Regions from separate parts of the Actinoallomurus sp. NPDC052274 genome, predicted to be linked through region 2. Evidence: riboswitches for the same ligand, from Rfam matches in the RefSeq annotation. Region 2 holds a riboswitch; the other holds the start of a gene.

Region 1 (9,012 bases), on a different contig from region 2:
CGAATCTGGATCATGGCGTCGCAGAAGCGGTCCAGCTCGGCCAGGTCCTCGCTCTCCGTGGGCTCGATCATCAGGGTGCCCGCGACGGGGAAGGCGAGGGTCGGCGCGTGCAGGCCGTAGTCGACGAGCCGCTTGGCGACGTCCTCCGCCGTGACCTTCGTGTCCTTGGTGATCTTGCGGAGGTCGATGATGCACTCGTGCGCGACCAGGCCGCCCCGACCGGTGTAGAGGACCGGGTAGTGCTCCGACAGCCGCTTGGCCACGTAGTTGGCGGCCAGCACCGCCGCCTCGGTCGCCGCGCGCAGCCCGTCCCCGCCCATCATCGCGATGTAGGTCCACGAGATCGGCAGGATGCCCGCCGAGCCCCAGGGCGCGGCGGAGATCGGGCCGCTGCCCGTCTCGGGGCCGGCCTCCGGCCGCAGCGGGTGGTTGGGCAGGAACGGCACCAGGTGCTCGCGCACGCCCACCGGACCGACGCCCGGGCCGCCGCCGCCGTGCGGGATGCAGAAGGTCTTGTGCAGGTTCAGGTGGGAGACGTCCGCGCCGAACTCCCCGAGCCGGGCCAGGCCGACCAGGGCGTTGAGGTTGGCCCCGTCCACGTACACCTGACCGCCCGCGTCGTGCACGCTCTTGCAGACCTCGGTGATCGTCTCCTCGTAGATCCCGTGCGTCGAGGGATACGTCACCATGATCGCCGCGAGCCGGTCGCGGTGCTTCTCGATCTTGGCGTGCAGGTCGTCGAGGTCGATGTCGCCGTGGTCGGTGCTCTTGACGACGACCACGCGCATCCCGGCCATCACCGCGCTGGCGGCGTTGGTGCCGTGCGCGGAGGACGGGATCAGGCACACGTCGCGGTGGCCCTCACCGCGGGCGGCGTGGTAGCCGTGCACGGCGAGGAGCCCGGCCAGCTCGCCCTGGGAGCCGGCGTTCGGCTGCACCGACACCCGGGCGTACCCGGTGATCTCGGCCAGCCACGTCTCCAGCTCCCCGATCAGCCGGACGTAGCCGCGTGCCTGGTCGAGCGGCGCGAACGGGTGGATCTGCGCGAACTCCGGCCAGGTGATCGGCTCCATCTCGGTGGTGGCGTTGAGCTTCATCGTGCAGGAGCCCAGCGGGATCATCGAGCGGTCCAGCGCGATGTCCTTGTCCTGGAGGCGGCGCAGGTAGCGCAGCATCGCCGTCTCCGAGCGGTGCGCGTGGAAGACCGGGTGGGTCAGGTAGTCGCTCTCCCGGCGGAGCGCCGGGGGCAGCACGGCCTCCGCGTGGACGGACGGCACGTCCTCGTCGGCCAGGCCGAACGCCCGCCACACCTCGGTCACGTGCTCGTCGGTCGTCGTCTCGTCGCAGGCGATCCCGACGTGGTCGGCGTCCACGAGGCGCAGGTTGACGCCGCGCTCGGACGCCCGGCGTACGACCTCCTCGGCCCGGCCCGGCACCCGGGCGAGCACGGTGTCGAAGTACGTCCCATGCACGATCTCGGCGCCGAGCGCCGTGAGCCCGCCCGCGAGGCGCACGGCGTGCGCGTGCACCCGCTCGGCGATGCCGCGCAGCCCCTCCGGGCCGTGGTAGACGGCGTACATGCTCGCCATGACCGCCAGCAGCACCTGGGCGGTGCAGATGTTGCTGGTGGCCTTCTCCCGGCGGATGTGCTGCTCACGGGTCTGCAGCGCCAGGCGGTACGCCGGGTTCCCGTCCACGTCGAGGGACACGCCGACGAGACGGCCGGGCAACTGCCGCTGCAGCCCCTCCCGTACGGCCATGTAGCCGGCGTGCGGTCCGCCGAAGCCGTACGGCACGCCGAACCGCTGGGACGTGCCCACCGCGATGTCCGCGCCGAACTCCCCCGGCGCCCTGAGCACGGTCAGGGCCAGCAGGTCCGCGGCCACGACGACCTGCGCGCCGCGCTCGTGCGCGGCCTGCGTCACCGGCGACAGGTCGCGTACGGCACCACTCGCGCCCGGGTACTGCAGCAGGACCCCGAAGAAGTCACCGTCCGGCAGACCCTCGGACAGGTCGGCGACGACGACCTCGAGGCCCAGCGGCACCGCGCGGGTGCGGACGACCTCGATCGTCTGCGGCAGTACGTCCGCGTCGACCAGGAAGGTGTCCCCCGCCTTGGCGGCGCGGTGCGCGAGCGTCATCGCCTCGGCGGCGGCGGTGCCCTCGTCCAGGAGGGAGGCATTGGCGACCGGCAGCCCGATCAGGTCGCTCACGACGGTCTGGAAGTTCAGCAGCGCCTCGAGACGCCCCTGGGAGATCTCCGGCTGGTACGGCGTGTAGGCGGTGTACCAGCCGGGATTCTCCAGAACGTTGCGGAGGATCACGCCGGGCGTCACCGTGCCGTAGTAGCCGAGGCCGATCATCGAGGTGAGGACCTGGTTCTCGGCGGCCAGCTCGCGCAGCCGGGCCAGCGCCTCGACCTCGGTCAGCGCCGGAGGCAGGTCCAGCGGCCGGTCGGTACGGATCGCCGTGGGCACGGCGGCGTCGACGAGGGCCTGGACGCTGGGGAACCCGACGGCCCCCGCCATCTCGTCGCGGTCGGTGCGGGACGGCCCGATGTGCCGATCGGCGAAGGGAACCTCGGTCATTGGGGAGCCTCCTGGTGCGATGGATGCGCAGCCACCACCGGGCAGGCCGGTGGCCGGTCTCCCCCTCTGTCAGGTGAACCTGAGAGCTTCACCGCGCCGGGGCGCGGCTTGCACCTTCGGTGAGGCCCGGCGTGGATCACCGGTCCTGCTTTCCAGAGGTGCCTCGTTCGTACGGTCCTTTGTGCCTGAGAGGTTCCGGGGAGGGTTGCTCCTTCGGCGCCCCGCACCACACTGTGCGAGGACTCTCCCGTACGAGGTCGACGGCCATTCCACCCTACCGGAGGACACGTGGCCGCATACCGGTCGCGATCATGTGTCCCTCCCCTCGCGGTGATCTCCGTGCGACGATCGGCCTTCCCGGTTCCCGTGCGTGAGGAGACGCGATGGACGAGACCTGGCGGCTGATCGAGTGTTGTCACGCGTTCGTCTATTTCGTTCCCGAGGCGCGGGACGCCTACGCCGAGGCCGGTCTGACGGGCTTCTGGCGGGGCTATTTCGCCTCCCGGGCCGCCGCCCTCGGCACCGCCCCGGCCGAGGTGGTGACGGCGGCGTTCCACAATTTCGCGCCGCGCATGGTGGCCCGCGCGATCCCGGACGTCTGGCGCCGCTCCTCACCGGCGGCGGTCCTGGCCGCCCGGACGGCCGTCGCCGACCGCGCCCTGCGCCGCCTGGCGGGCGATCTGATCGACGAGCCCGCCGTCGCCGAGGCAGCCGCCCTCGCGGGACGGGCGGTCGAGGCGTCACCCGTCGCGGGTCGCGTCATGTTCGCGGCGCACGCGGCGCTCCCCCGGCCGGCCGAGCCGCACCTGGCGCTGTGGCACGCCGCGACCGCGCTCCGGGAGTTTCGCGGCGACGGGCATATCGCCGCCCTGCTCACCGCGGGCATCGACGGCTGCGAGGCGAACGTCCTCTCGGGCGCGCTCGGTCTCACCCCGCCCGAGCAGCGCGACCATCGGGGCTGGACCGACGAGGAGTGGGCGTCCGCCGCCGGGCGGCTGCGCGCCCGTGGGCTCCTCGACGGCGACGGCGACGGCGCCCCCACCCCTCACGGGCGCGCCGAGCGCGAGGCGATCGAGGACGTGACCGACCGGCTCGCCCGCCCGCCCCTCGACGCCCTCGGCCCGGACGGCGCGGCCCGGCTGGCCGACCTGCTCCGGCCGCTGGCACGAAGGATCATCGAGGGCGGCGGCCTGCCCTTTCCCAACGCGATGGCCATGCCGCGGCCTGACGCGTCCGTACAGTGATCGGCGCGAGGCATCCATCGGGCGACACATCGGACACCTCTCGCGCACTCCGGGCGATGGCCTGGGAGGATTCAGTGCGTGTCCGTGAACGAATCCCCCGGCCCCGACCGCACGGTCCCCGGCAAGTCGCCCCCGTCCGCCGATAACGACGTCGTGGACGCGGCGAGCCGGGCCGACGAAGAGGTCGCGGGCGCCCGGCCGGCGGCCGACGACCCGGTCGCCGAGGCCCCGGCAGCCCAGGTTCCGGCCGCCGAGGACCCCGGAGCGGAGGACCCCGGAGCGGCGGACCCGGCCGCCGAGGAGCGCGCAGCCAGGGTCTCGGCCGAGGTCCCGGTCACGGAGGACCCGGCCGCCGAGGTCAAGGTCACGGAGGTGCCAGTCACGGAGGTGCCGGTCGCCGAGCCGTCGTTGCCGCGGCGGATCCGGCGCCCGTCCGACGCCATCCGCTTCCTGCTGACGGTGGGCATGATCGGGCTCATTCTCGTGCTGGCCCACATCGCGCGGCACACGACCAGCGGGCTGGCCTCCGACATCGCCAACGGCACCGAGCGGGCACCGCACCTGCTCCTCACCCTCGCCAACCTGGCCTCCGGCATCGGCGTCCTGGCCGTCCCGGTCGCCTTCGGCGTGGCCCGCGTCATCGGCCGGGACGGGCTGCGGGTGGTGATCGGCGTTGTCGCCGCGGTGGCCGCGCTGTTCGTCTCCCTCAGCCTGGACTCGTGGATGACGGCGGCGGGCATGCGCGATCTCGCCTGGTACCTGACGTGGAAGCGGCACGGCGGGTGGTTCCCCGGGCCGGCCCACATCGACATCACGCCCGTCATCGCCTACGTCACCGCGGTCGGCCTGGGCGGCCGCACCCGATGGCAGCTCGTGACCTGGAGCGTGATCGGCCTGGACGCGGTCGCGTCGCTGACCACCGGCGCGATCACTCCGCTCGCGGTGCTGACGACGTATCTCATCGGCCGCGCCGTCGGTTACGGCACCCTGTACGCGGTCGGCTCGCCGAGCATCCGCCCGCCCGGTGACGCCGTGGTGGCCGCGCTCCGGCGCGTCGGGCTGGTGCCGGTCCGCGCCGCGCGCCTGGGCGACGGCCCCGAGGACACCCGTCGCTACGCGGCGGCGCTCGCGGACGGCCGGTCCGTCGACGTCACGGTGCTCGACCGCGATCAGCAGACGGCCGGTCTGCTGTACCGCCTGTGGCGGCGGGCGCGACTGCGCGGTGAGATGCCGCGCCGTACGATCCGGTCGCTGCGCCGCTCCCTGGAGCAGGAGTCGCTGATGTCCTACGCCACGACGGCGGCGGGCGCGTCGACGCCGCGGCTGCTGGCGACCTCGGAGGTGGGCAGTGAGGCCGCCCTGCTCGCCTACGAGCACGTCCCGGGCCGGCTCCTCGCCGACCTGCCCGACGAGGAGCTGACCGACGAGCTGCTCGCCGGGATCTGGACCCAGCTGAAGCTGCTGCAGGGCCGGCGCCTCGCGCACCGCCGGCTGGTGAGTGAGAGCATCCTCGTCGACGAGGCCGGCCGGCCGTACCTGGTCGACCTGCGGGGCGGCGAGACCGCGGCCGGCGACCTCGTCCTGCGCGTCGACCTGGCGCAGTTGCTGACCGAGCTGGCGCTGCGCGTCGGCGCCGAGCGGGCCGTGCGCACGGCCGCCGGGGTGCTCGGCGTGGAGACCCTCGGCGCGGCCGTGCCCCTGCTGCAGAAGGTCGTACTCGCCCGGTCGACGAGGAACGCGCTCCGCAGGGACAAGAAGCTGCTGAGCCGGATCCGGGAGCAGATCCGCGCACTGCGGCCGGAACTCGTGACGGCGGCCCAGCCGCTGCGGCTCGACCGGTTCCGGCCGCGCACCCTGCTGAGCGTGATCGCCGGGACGGTCGGCGCGTACCTGCTGCTGTCCCAGCTCGGCAACGTGAACTTGCCTCACCTCGTGGCCCACGCGGACCTGCGGTGGTTCGCGGTCGGCGCGCTGGCCTCGGCCGCCAGCTACCTGGCCGCGGCCCTGATGCTGATGGGGTTCGTGCCGGAACGGCTTTCGCTGGGCCGGACCATCCTGGTGCAGCTCGTCTCGTCCTTCGTCAAGCTGGTCGCGCCCGCGGCGGTCGGCGGCATCGCAGTGAACACGCGCTACCTCCAGCGGGCGGGCGTGCCGGCCGGCCAGGCGGCCGCGAGCGTCGGCGCCTCACAGCTGACGGGCATGGGCTCGCACATCCTGATGCTGGCGCTGTTCGGCTACATCACCGGAAGCAACTACGGTCCGTCACTACCGCCGTCGCGGATCATCATCATCTCGCTGCTCGCGGCGGCCGTGCTGGCGATCATCGTTCTGTCGGTCGGGCCGCTGCGGCGGCTCGTCGCCGCGCGGATGCGCTCGATGTTCTCCGGGGTGCTCCCCCGCCTGCTGGACGTGCTCCAGTCGCCGAAGAAGCTCGCCACGGGCCTGGGCGGCACGATCCTGCTCACGGTCGCGTTCGTCGCCTGCCTGGACGCGTCGATCCGGGCGTTCGGCGGCTCGCTGAGCCTGACGACCGTCGCGGTGGTGTTCCTCACCGGCAACGCGCTCGGCTCGGCCGCGCCCACCCCCGGCGGGCTCGGCGCCGTGGAGGGCGCGCTGTCGCTGGGATTGACGCTCGCCGGGCTGCCGGCCGGCACGGCGACCTCGGCGGTGCTGCTGTTCCGGCTGCACACGTTCTGGCTGCCCGTGCTGCCCGGCTGGGCGTCGCTGTCCTACCTGCAGCGCAAAGAGGCGCTCTGACCGTCATCCGGTCATCGGCCGTCAGCCCAGGTCGGGCACGCGTTCGGCGGCGGGGACGGGACCGGGCGGGGTGCCGTCGCCGAAGGGCCGGCCGCCGAGCTCCTCGCGGCCGTGCGGCGTCAGCCAGCCGCGCGGGTCCGGGCCGACCGCGACGATCCGCGTCGGGTTGATCTCGTGATGGACGTAGTAGTAGTGCCGCGTCAACTACCCGCCATTAAGGATGGGCTTACGGCTCACGACTGCCCCTGACTTGGAGACGGTGACGCGGCCGCATCGGGCGCGTTGACGAACGCCCACGCCGTCCGTGCCCGTGCGCGCACGTTCACGGCGGCGATGAAGTCCGCTGGGCCAGCGAGCCCGCAGACCACACAACAGAAGTCATCCCGGCAAGGCCGGTTCTTACGCGACACATGTCCACAGCGCGGGCATGTCTGCGAGGTGTAGGCCGCATCCACCAGTTGCACCGGCACACCAGCCCGGCAGGCTTTATAAGCGACGAACTCGCCCAACTGGTGGAACGGCCAAGACGAGAGGGTGGCTCGCTGGTGCCGCATGAGCCGTACCCGATCGCGGATCCCCTGGAGGTCTTCCAAAGCGATGCCGCGACCGGTGCGTTGGGCATCAGCCACGATCGTCTTAGCGATCTTATGGTTCACATGCGCGGCATATCGCGCCTCCCGACGCGCCCGCCGCTTCAGCTTCCGTTTAGCGGACTTGGTCTCCTTGGCCTGCAGTTGGGCACGCACTGCGGCCATGCGCCGCCGGTACCGCTGCAACCCACGCCCTTGGTGGTTGTCTCCGTCGCTTGTGGTGGCGAGGTTCACGATCCCACGATCGACCCCGATCCAGTCGGTCGGACTCCCGTTCAGCGGCGTCTCAGGCACATCACAGGTGGCCAGAAGGAGCCACTTCCCGTTCCGGCAAACCAGATCACTCTCGCCCTTGCGATGCTCGGCCAGAGTTTCAAGCTGCGATGGCTCACCTGTGAAGGCAACGTCCTTGTGCCGACCTCGCACCGTCCAAATCGACACCGTGCGGGCATCCATCTGCCACGACAAGCACCGATCATCGAACGGCTGCGCCGCATCCGGACGGAAGGAGACCGGCTTGCTGGTTGCCCGAGCACGCGCGGCCGAGTCTTCCTGACCGAGCAGTCCCGCTCGGATCTGGGCGTGTAGAGCGATATAGGCGTCGGCGGTTTTTCGGATCACATGTAATGCTGGCTGCGCCGACAGACCACGCCCCTTCATTTCGGCATACAACAGCTTCTGCAACGCGGTCCGCGCGAACACCTTCCGCTGGAACGCAGTCTGCGAGGCGTGCCCCGCAGCAGCATTGCAAACGTGCAGGGTAGCCTCCAATGCCGCCGCCTGCTCGGGCGTAGGCAGTAGCTTTACCTGCACGACTAGTTTCACAATACGTGACTGTAGCATTACCGTTGATTACACGTGAGCTATCCGCCCGCGTGTCGTAGGGCATCTCTCCACCGTCCTGCGGATCTAGCCACGATGCTTACGTGAGAGGAGGCCCTCTTCCGTAGCGGTGGGCAGCCGGCTCCCTATCGCTCCAGGCTGGGGACGCGTTCGACGAAGGGAACAGGGCCGGGCGGCGTACCTTCACCGAAGGGACGCCCACCGAGTTTCTCGCGGCCGTGCGGTGTTGCCCAACCGCTTAGAACTGGCCCGACCGCCACGATCCGCGTCGGGTTGATCTCGTGATGGACGTAGTAGTAGTGCCGCTTAATGTGGTCGAAGTCCACCGTGTCGCCGAAGCCCGGCGTCTGGAAGAGGTCGCGGGCGTACGCCCACAGCACCGGCAGCTCGGTCAGCTTGCTGCGGTTGCACTTAAAGTGGCCGTGGTAGACGGCGTCGAACCGGACCAGGGTGACGAACAGCCGGATGTCGGCCTCGGTGATCGTGTCGCCGACGAGGTAGCGGCGGCCCTGGAGCTGCTCGGACAGGGCGTCGAGCCGCTCGAACAGCCGGTGGACGTGACCCTCGTACGACTCCTGGTCCCGGGAGAAGCCCGCCATGTAGACGCCGTTGTTGACGTCGCGGAAGACCTCGGCGTTGACGGCGTCGATCTCGTCCCGCAGTCGCTCGGGGTACAGGTCCGGCGCGCCGGGCCGATGGTGGGCGGTCCACTCGGTGGACAGGTCCAGCGTGATCTGCTGGTAGTCGTTGGTGACGAGCCGCCCGCTGGGCACGTCGACGATCGCCGGAACGCTCACGCCGCCGTCGTAGTCCGGCTCGGCCTTGGCGTACGCCTCGGACAGGAAGCGGATGCCGAGGACCGGATCACGGTCGTCGGCGTCGAGCGTGAACCGCCAGCTGCGCTCGTCCTGGATCGGGTCGGTGACCCCGACGGAGATCGCGTCCTCCAGCCCCAGGAGCCGACGGACGATCAACGCGCGGCTGGCCCAG
Region 2 (9,012 bases):
GGGGCGAGTAGACCCGGTGGAACGGTTCCGGCAGCCGCGGCAGTCCCAATCCTTCTCCCCACTCGTGTTCCCCGGACGGCCCGGGATGTCGGCTCGATGCGACCGTAACCGGCGATTCCACTCCAAAACCAGACTCATACGTGTCCGGCAAGTGTGACGCCATGCCGTTCTTCGCCTCCTCCTCCGGCCACCGGTGCCCGGCCGCCGGTCCTCCGGGACGGGCTCACCCGATTGTCGGTCCCCGGCGTCAGAATGGAATGTGCTGTTGAGCGAGATCACCGAGACCTCACGGGCCGTCGCCGCGACGTCCGGCCGACGCGCCAAGATCGAGCTGCTCGCCGCCTGCCTACGGGACGCCGAGCCGGAGGAGACGGCGATCGCGGTGGCGTATCTCTCCGGTGAGCTGCCGCAACGCCAGATCGGCGTCGGCTGGGCGACGCTTCGCGACCTGCCGCCCGCCGCGACGGAGGCGGCCCTCACCGTGGACGAGGTCGACGCCGCGTTCACCGCGATCGGCGCGGTCTCGGGTAAGGGTTCCGTCACCGCCCGGCGACAGTTGGTGGGAGAATTGTTCTCCCGAGCGACCACCGCCGAGCAGAGTTTCCTCCTCCGTCTGCTCTCCGGCGAGTTGCGCCAGGGCGCTCTCGACGGCGTGATGGCCGACGCCATCGCCGCCGCGGCCGACGTGCCGGCGGCCGACGTGCGCCGTGCCGTGATGTTCCGCGGCTCGCTCGGCGCGGTGGCCGACGCGGCGCTGTCCGAGGGCCGGGAGGGGCTGCGCGCGTTCGGCCTGGAGGTCGGGCGCCCGGTCAAGCCGATGCTCGCCGCCAGTGCGCCGTCCGTCGAGGCGGCGCTGGAGAAGGTGAGCCCCGCCGCCGTGGAGTGGAAGCTCGACGGCATCCGGGTCCAGGCGCACGTGTCCGAGGGCGAGGTGCGCCTGTTCACCCGCACGCTCGACGACATCACCGGGCGGCTGCCGGAGATCGTCACCGCGCTCGGCGCGCTGCCCGCCCACACCGCCGTCCTCGACGGTGAGCTCATCGCACTGCGCGACGACGGCCGGCCCCACCCGTTCCAGGTCACCTCGGCCCGTGCCGCCAGCCACGGCGTACGACCGGGCGGCGGGCAGGACGTTCCCCTGTCGGTGTTCCTGTTCGACGTGCTGCACCTCGACGGCGAGGACCTGATCGACCTGCCGGGCGCCGAGCGCAACGAGGCGCTGGTCCGGGTCGTCCCCGAGGCGCTGCGCATGCCGCGGCTGGTCACCGCCTCCGTCGACGAGGCCCGCGCGTTCTTCGACGACGCCCTCGCGCACGGTCACGAAGGCGTGCTGGTCAAGTCCCTCGACACGCCGTACACCGCCGGCCGGCGCGGCGCCGGGTGGATCAAGGTGAAGCCCCGCCACACGCTCGACCTGGTCGTCCTGGCCGTCGAGTGGGGCAACGGGCGCCGCCGGGGCAAGCTGTCCAACCTGCACCTCGGGGCCCGCGACCCGGAGACCGGCGGGTTCGTGATGCTGGGCAAGACGTTCAAGGGCCTGACCGACGAGATGCTGGCCTGGCAGACCGAGCGGCTGCTCGCGCTGGAGACGCACCGCGACGACTACACGGTCTACGTACGGCCAGAGCTCGTCGTCGAGATCGCCTTCGACGGCGTGCAGCGCAGCCCGCGCTATCCCGGCGGACTGGCGCTGCGGTTCGCGCGGGTGCTCCGCCACCGCCCGGACAAGACCGCCGCCGAGGCCGACACCTTCGCCGACGTGCGCGCCGTCGCCCCTTTCCCGGTCTGATCACTACGGGCGGCCGCCGCGGTCCAGACGGCGCCGGGGGCTGACGGTCCGTTCGTGGGCGATCAGATCGTGGCGGCCCGCGATGAACTCCTGGACCCAGATCTTCGCCCGGATCATCGGACGGCGGATGCGCTGCTCACGGCGGAGCGCCCGCCGGAACTTCCGCGTGCCCGGCCGGTACCTCCAGCGGGCCCACGGGGAGCCCGGCCGGGCCAGCCGGAACGCGCTGAAGATGAGCACCACCGGCAGGAACAGGCCCAGCAGCCCGGTCCAGATCTTGCCCTTGAAGAGGGTCACGATGGCCAGGCCGAGGTTGATGAGGATGTTGGCGAGGACGACCAGGAAGACGCCGACGGAGACGGTCGCGTCCGGCCGCAGATCATGGACGTCGCTGAGCCAGATCGGGCGGACGCCCACCAGGATCAGGCCCGTCACCGCGACCGCGATGAACACCGCGTCGACGGAGGCGCGCCCCTCCTCCATCCAGTAGACGTCGCGCAGGTGCAGGATGAGCGCGAACTCGTCGAGGACGAGGGCGGCCCCCACCCCGAAGACGGAGGCCGCGAGGGCGTACCAGCCCGTGTAGGCGTCCGGGATGCAGAACCCGGCCACCCCGCCGATGAGCATCAGCACGACGCCGAACACCACGTGGTGGATGTGGAGGTCACCGACCTCGACGTTCTTGAACCACCAGCGGACCTTGGCGCGGATCAGCCGCACGTTGATGCGCACGATGACGAACGTGACGATGAACGCCACGAAAAAGCAGAACAGCGGCAGCCGCCCGCTCTGGACGACCCGCTCGGTGAACAGTCCCTTCACGTTGGCCCCCGACGTCATACGTCCTCATCATGACCTATTCCGGTCTGTGATAACGCTTGACGTCGGTGGTCACTGCCGGCTCGGGAGCCGCCGAGACCGTCAGCCGTTCAGGCGTACCGGATTCACCAGATCCGCGTAGATCAGCAGAGCGCCCATCGTGATGATCACCGCGGCCATCGCGTACGTGAGCGGGAGCGCCTTCGCCACGTCGACGTGGCCGGGGTCGGGCCTGCGGGCCACCCGGGCGATGCCCTTCTTCACCGCCTCCCACAGCGCGCCCGCGATGTGTCCGCCGTCCAGCGGCAGCAGCGGCACGAGGTTGAACATGCCGACCGCGAAGTTGACCGTACCCAGCATCATCAGGAAGAACGCGAGCTTGTCCAGGCCCGGCTCCTTCGAGGCGGCGATCTCCCCGCCGATCCGGCTGGCGCCGACGACGCCGATCGGCCCGTTCGGGTCGCGCTTCTTGTCGCTGAACGCCGCGTTCCAGACCCCGACCATCTTCTTCGGCATGTCGATCAGCGACCCGAAGGTGTGCTTGGTCAGGTCGGTCATCGTGCTCACGACCACGCCCGGGCCCTGCCGCTCGCGGGCGCTCGTCGGGCTGATCCCGAGGAACCCGACGGTCTCGGTCTTGTCCGGGTCGGTCAGCGACTGCATCTGGTTGGTGGTCACCGGCACGCTCAGCGGAATGTCCTGGCCGCCGCGGTGGACGACGACCGGGACCGTACGGCCGCCGGACCCCCGGATCAGGCCCTGCAACTGCGCGTACGTGTGGATCCGGTGGCCTTCGTAGGAAACGATCCGGTCGCCGGGCCGCAGCCCCGCGCGTACCGCCGGGGTCACCGGGTCGCCAGCCTGGCAGTCACGGCCCGCCTGCGCGGCCGGGATCGTGCACTTGGAGACCGAGTCGATCACCGGCTGCAGGGTCGAGATGCCGATCCCCATGACGACGACGCTGATGAACACGAACGCCAGCAGGATGTTCATGAACGGCCCGGCGAACATGATGATGACCTTCTGCCACCACTTCTTGCGGTAGAAGACGCGGTCCTCGTCGCCGGGGCCGACCTCCTCCAGGGCGGCGCCGCGCGCCGACTCGATCAGCCCCTGGAACGGACCGGTGGACCCCTGGCGGACCGTCCCGGGCGCGTCGCCCCGGCGGGGCGGCAGCATCCCGATCATCCGGATGTAGCCGCCGAGCGGGATCCACTTGACGCCGTACTCGGTCTCGCCCTTGCGCCGTGACCACATCGTGGGCCCGAACCCGACCATGAACTGCGGCACGCGGACGCCGAAGAGCTTGGCGAAGGACATGTGGCCCAGTTCGTGCAGGGCGATCGAGGCGAGCAGCCCGAGGAAGAAGACGACGATGCCCACCACGAAAAGCACGCTCATTGCCCGCACACGCTCCTCACCCGTCGCACCGCGGGCGCCCACCGGGCTCCGCGGCAGGCCGCTCCGCGCACCGTGTCGCGCACGCTCACCGAGGGCCTCCGAGATCTCGACCGGTCAAGCGTATGCCGAAAACCCGTGCCCGAGGGCCGTCCCGGGCGCGTGTACGCCCTCCTGCCCGGCCCGTCGTCCGTGCGGGGCCCGGCGACCGGCCGGGTGATGCCTCGGGGCTCCCCGCGCCGCCTGCGGAGCGGCCCGCGCTCGATTCCGTCTCCCGGAAGGTCCTGCTAGCCTGGCCATGCCGTTGATCCCGTGCGGGAGAGTGACCTCGTTGCCAGCGAGGTACGCCGAAGGAGCAACCCCTCCCCGGAACCTCTCAGGCCACACGAACCGCGCGGACCAGGCGACCTCTGGAAAGTGGAGCCACGCTCCCGCCGAAGGTGCAAGCCCCTGACGAGGGGGTGAAGCTCTCAGGCACCGATGACAGAGGGGGAGGGCACCGCCACCGCATTTCGCGTGCCAATGGGAGGATGGGATTCCCGGCCGCCCGCGTGATAGGAGCCTGCCCCGATGTCCACGCCGGACGCCAAGAGAACACCACTCCACGAGGTCCACGCCGAGCTCGGCGCCATGATCACCGAGTTCGCCGGCTACCTCATGCCGCTGCGGTACGGCAGCGAGACCGCCGAGCACCAGGCCGTCCGCACCGGCGCGGGCCTGTTCGACCTGTCCCACATGGGAGAGATCTTCGTGACCGGCCCGCAGGCCGGGGCGGCCCTCGACCACGCGCTCATCGGGCACCTGTCCGTGCTCGCCGTCGGCCGGGCGCGCTACACCATGATCGTCGACCCGGCCGGGGGCGTGCTCGACGACCTGATCGTGTACCGGCTCGCCCCGGAGACCTACATGGTCGTCGCGAACGCCGCCAACGTCGCGACCGTACGGGCCGAGCTGACCGAGCGGGCGGACGGGTTCGAGAAGGCCACCGTCGACGACCGCTCCGGCGCGTACGCCCTCATCGCCGTGCAGGGCCCGAAGGCCCACGGCATCCTGGCGACGCTCACCGACGCCGCGCTCGCCGACCTCAAGTACTACGCGATCCTGCCGGGCAAGGTCGCCGGGATCGACGCGCTGATCGCGCGCACCGGTTACACCGGCGAGGACGGTTTCGAGCTGTTCGTGGCGGCCGGTGACGCCGTCGCCGTCTGGAACGCCGTCACGGAGGCCGGCGGCGACGACCTGCGGCCCGCCGGGCTGTCCGCGCGGGACACACTGCGGCTGGAGGCCGGCATGCCGCTGTACGGCAACGAGCTGACCGCCGAGACGACCCCGTACGACGCCGGCCTCGGCCGTACCGTCAAGCTCGACAAGCCCGGTGACTTCGTCGGCCGCGCCGCGCTGGCCGCCCGCGCCGACACGCCACCGGGCCGCGCCCTCGTGGGGCTCGTCGGGCGGGGGCGTCGCGTCCCGCGCCACGGGTACGACGTGGTGACGCCGGACGGTACGCCCTGCGGCGTCGTGACCAGTGGCGCGCCGTCCCCGACGCTGGGCAAGCCCATCGCGATGGCCTACATCGACGCGGGTCATGCCGAGGACACCGACCTCGCGGTGGACATCCGCGGTAAGCACGAGCCGGTCGACAAGGTCGCACTGCCGTTCTACAGGAGGACTTCGTGAGCACCGTTCCCGAGACGCTGTACTACACCCAGGAGCACGAGTGGGTCACCGAGCCGTCGGAGGGCGTGGTGACCGTCGGCATCACCGCCCACGCGGCCGACGCGCTGGGTGACATCGTGTACGTGTCGCTGCCCCAGGAGGGCGCGTCCGTTGAGGCCGGTGAGCCGTGTGGCGAGGCCGAGTCGACCAAGTCGGTGAGCGACGTCTATTCGCCCGTCACCGGTGAGGTCGTCGCGGTGAACACCGCCGTTGAGGAGGATCCGGCCGCCATCAACTCCGACCCGTACGGCGAGGGGTGGCTGTTCCGGGTGCGGACCGATGACGACCCCGCCGACCTGCTCGACGCGCAGGCCTACTCGAAGCTGATCGAGGAGGCGTGATGAACCTCTTGAACCTGCCCCTGTCCGAGGTCGACCCGGACGTCGCGGCCGCGATCACGGACGAGTTGCGGCGGCAGCAGTCGACCCTGGAGATGATCGCCTCGGAGAACTTCGCGCCCGTCGGCGTCCTCGAGGCGCAGGGCTCGGTGATGACGAACAAGTACGCCGAGGGCTACCCGGGGCGGCGCTACTACGGCGGATGTGAGTACGTCGACGTCACCGAGCAACTGGCGATCGACCGCGCCAAGGCGCTGTTCGGCGCGGACCACGCCAACGTGCAGCCCCATTCGGGCGCGCAGGCGAACATCGCGGTGTACTTCGCGCTGCTGGAGCCCGGGGACACGATTCTCGGCCTGGACCTCGCGCACGGCGGGCACCTCACCCACGGCATGCGGATCAACTACTCCGGCAAGATGTTCAACGTGGCCGCCTACCACGTGGGTCCCGACGGCCTCGTGGACATGGAGGAGGTCGCCCGGCTCGCCCAGGAGTACCGGCCGAAGATGATCATCGCCGGCTGGTCCGCGTACCCGCGGCAGCTCGACTTCGCCGCGTTCCGCCGGGTCGCCGACGAGACCGGGGCGCTGCTGATGGTGGACATGGCCCACTTCGCCGGCCTGGTCGCCGCGGGCCTGCACCCCTCGCCGGTGCCGTACGCCGACGTCGTGACGACCACGACGCACAAGACGCTGTGCGGCCCGCGCGGCGGTCTCATCCTCTGCCGTGAGGAGTACGCCAAGAAGATCAACTCGGCGGTGTTCCCCGGCACGCAGGGCGGCCCGCTCGAACACGTCATCGCCGCGAAGGCCGTCGCCCTGAAGATCGCCGCGACCGACGAGTTCGCCGAGCGGCAGGCCCGGACGCTCGAGGGCGCCCGTATCCTCGCGGCCCGGCTCCTGCGCGAGGATGCCGCCAAGGCGGGGGTCAAGGTGCTGACCGGCGGCACCGACGTCCACCTGGTCCTGGTCGACCTGGTCGACTCGGAGATCACGGGACGGGACGCCGAGGACCGCCTGCACGACATCGGCATCACGGTCAACCGCAACGCCGTGCCGAACGACCCGCGCCCGCCGATGGTGACCTCCGGTCTGCGGATCGGCACGCCCGCCCTCGCCACCCGCGGGTTCGGTGCCGACGACTTCGCCGAGGTCGCCGACATCATCGCGCTGGCGCTGCAGCCGTCGTTCGACTCCGCGGCGCTGTCCGCCCGGGTCCGCGAGCTGGCGGACAAGCACCCTCTCTACCCAAGCCTGTGAGGGATGACGCACGATGACGATCGCTCCTGAGGGCCGGAAGTTGTTGCGTGTCGAGGTGCGGAACTCCGCGACCCCGATCGAGCGCAAACCGCCGTGGATCAAGACCCGGCTGTCGATGGGCCCCCAATACCGCGAGCTGACCGACCTGGTCCGCTCCGAGGGCCTGCACACCGTCTGCCAGGAAGCCGGCTGCCCCAACATCTACGAATGCTGGGAAGACCGCGAGGCCACCTTCCTCATCGGCGGAGACCAATGCACCCGCCGCTGTGACTTCTGCCAGATCGACACCGGCAAACCCGCCGCCTACGACCCCGACGAACCCCGCCGCGTCGCCGAATCCGTCCAGACGATGGGCCTGCGGTATGCCACCGTCACCGGCGTCGCCCGCGACGACCTGCCCGACGGCGGCGCCTGGCTCTACGCCGAAACCGTCCGCCAAATCCATTCGGCCGTCCCCGGCTGCGGCGTCGAACTGCTCATCCCGGACTTCAACAACGTCCCCCACCTACTCGCCGAGGTCTTCTCCGCCCGCCCCGAAGTCCTGGCCCACAACCTGGAGACCGTCCCCCGCATCTTCAAACGCATCCGCCCCGGCTTCCGCTACGAACGCTCCCTGTCCGTACTGACCGCCGCCCGAACCGACGGACTCATCACCAAGTCCAACCTCATCCTGGGCATGGGCGAAACCCGCCAAGAGATCACCGAGGCGATGCGGGACCTGCACCAAGCCGGGTGCGAACTGCTGACCATCACCCAGTACCTACGGCCCTCCCCCCGCCACCACCCCGTCGAACGCTGGGTCAAACCCGAAGAGTTCGTCGAACTCAAAGACGAGGCCGAGGCCATCGGCTTCACCGGCGTCATGTCCGGACCCCTGGTCCGCTCCAGCTACCGCGCCGGACGCCTCTACCAGCAGGCCATCACCGCCCGCCAGGCCGACTAGACCACCATGGCGATCAGCGTCTTCGACCTGTTCAAGATCGGCATCGGCCCGTCCAGCTCGCACACGGGCGGGCCGATGGCGGCGGCCCACCGTTTCGCCCGCGGCCTGCGACGCGACGGTCTGCTGGAGAAGACCGCCTCCGTCCACGTGATCCTCTACGGCTCGCTGGGCCTGACCGGCAAGGGCCACGGCAGCGACAAGGCGGTCATCCTCGGGCTCGAGGGCGACAAGCCGGAGCTCGTGGACGTGGAGACCGCCGACGACCGGGTCGCCGAGGTCCGTGAGCGCGGCGTCATCCGCCTGTTCGGCGAGCAGGAGGTGCCGTTCGTCGTCGGCGAGCACCTCGTCTTCGAGCGCAAGGAGTCGCTCCCGCACCACCCCAACGGCATGCGGTTCACCGCCCGCGACGCCGAAGGAGTGGAGCTGCGGGAGAAGGTCTACTACTCGGTGGGCGGCGGTTTCGTCGTCGACGAGGACGCCACCGGCGCCGACCGGATCAAGCCCGATGACACGGTCGTGCCCCATCCCTTCGCGACCGGCGCCGAGCTGCTCGACCACACCCGGGAGACCGGCCTGTCGATCTCCGCGCTGATGCTGGAGAACGAACAGGCATTCGGCCGGGACCCCGACGAGATCCGCGCGCTCCTGCTGCGGCTCTGGGAGGTCATGCGGGAGAGCGTGACCCGCGGCTGCTCCCGCGAGGGTCTGCTGCCCGGCGGGCTCAAGGTGCGCCGCCGCGCTCCGCACCTG

Evidence for each region. Region 2 has a riboswitch for glycine ahead of gcvT (glycine cleavage system aminomethyltransferase GcvT). Riboswitches for the same ligand answer to the same signal wherever they lie in the genome.
Region 1: linked by a shared signal. The riboswitch ahead of gcvP (aminomethyl-transferring glycine dehydrogenase) and the one ahead of gcvT (glycine cleavage system aminomethyltransferase GcvT) in region 2 are both predicted to bind glycine.

The regions. Positions count from the first base shown of each region.
Region 1 covers NZ_JBFAUT010000091.1:16,405-25,416, reverse strand. Annotated here, with positions in the region: gene gcvP (aminomethyl-transferring glycine dehydrogenase) at 1-2,588, opposite strand, end outside; glycine riboswitch at 2,751-2,848, opposite strand; gene AB0K82_RS41740 (hypothetical protein) at 2,972-3,832, shown strand; gene AB0K82_RS41735 (flippase-like domain-containing protein) at 3,911-6,589, shown strand; partial or broken gene AB0K82_RS41730 (glutathione S-transferase family protein) at 6,611-6,784, opposite strand; gene AB0K82_RS41725 (transposase) at 6,823-8,004, opposite strand; gene AB0K82_RS41720 (glutathione S-transferase C-terminal domain-containing protein) at 8,148-9,012, opposite strand, start outside.
Region 2 covers NZ_JBFAUT010000003.1:206,399-215,410, reverse strand. Annotated here, with positions in the region: gene AB0K82_RS04440 (hypothetical protein) at 1-49, opposite strand, end outside; gene AB0K82_RS04435 (ATP-dependent DNA ligase) at 260-1,789, shown strand; gene AB0K82_RS04430 (hypothetical protein) at 1,793-2,629, opposite strand; gene AB0K82_RS04425 (site-2 protease family protein) at 2,711-4,009, opposite strand; glycine riboswitch at 4,312-4,409, shown strand; gene gcvT (glycine cleavage system aminomethyltransferase GcvT) at 4,577-5,683, shown strand; gene gcvH (glycine cleavage system protein GcvH) at 5,680-6,063, shown strand; gene glyA (serine hydroxymethyltransferase) at 6,063-7,319, shown strand; gene lipA (lipoyl synthase) at 7,333-8,262, shown strand; gene AB0K82_RS04400 (L-serine ammonia-lyase) at 8,269-9,012, shown strand, end outside.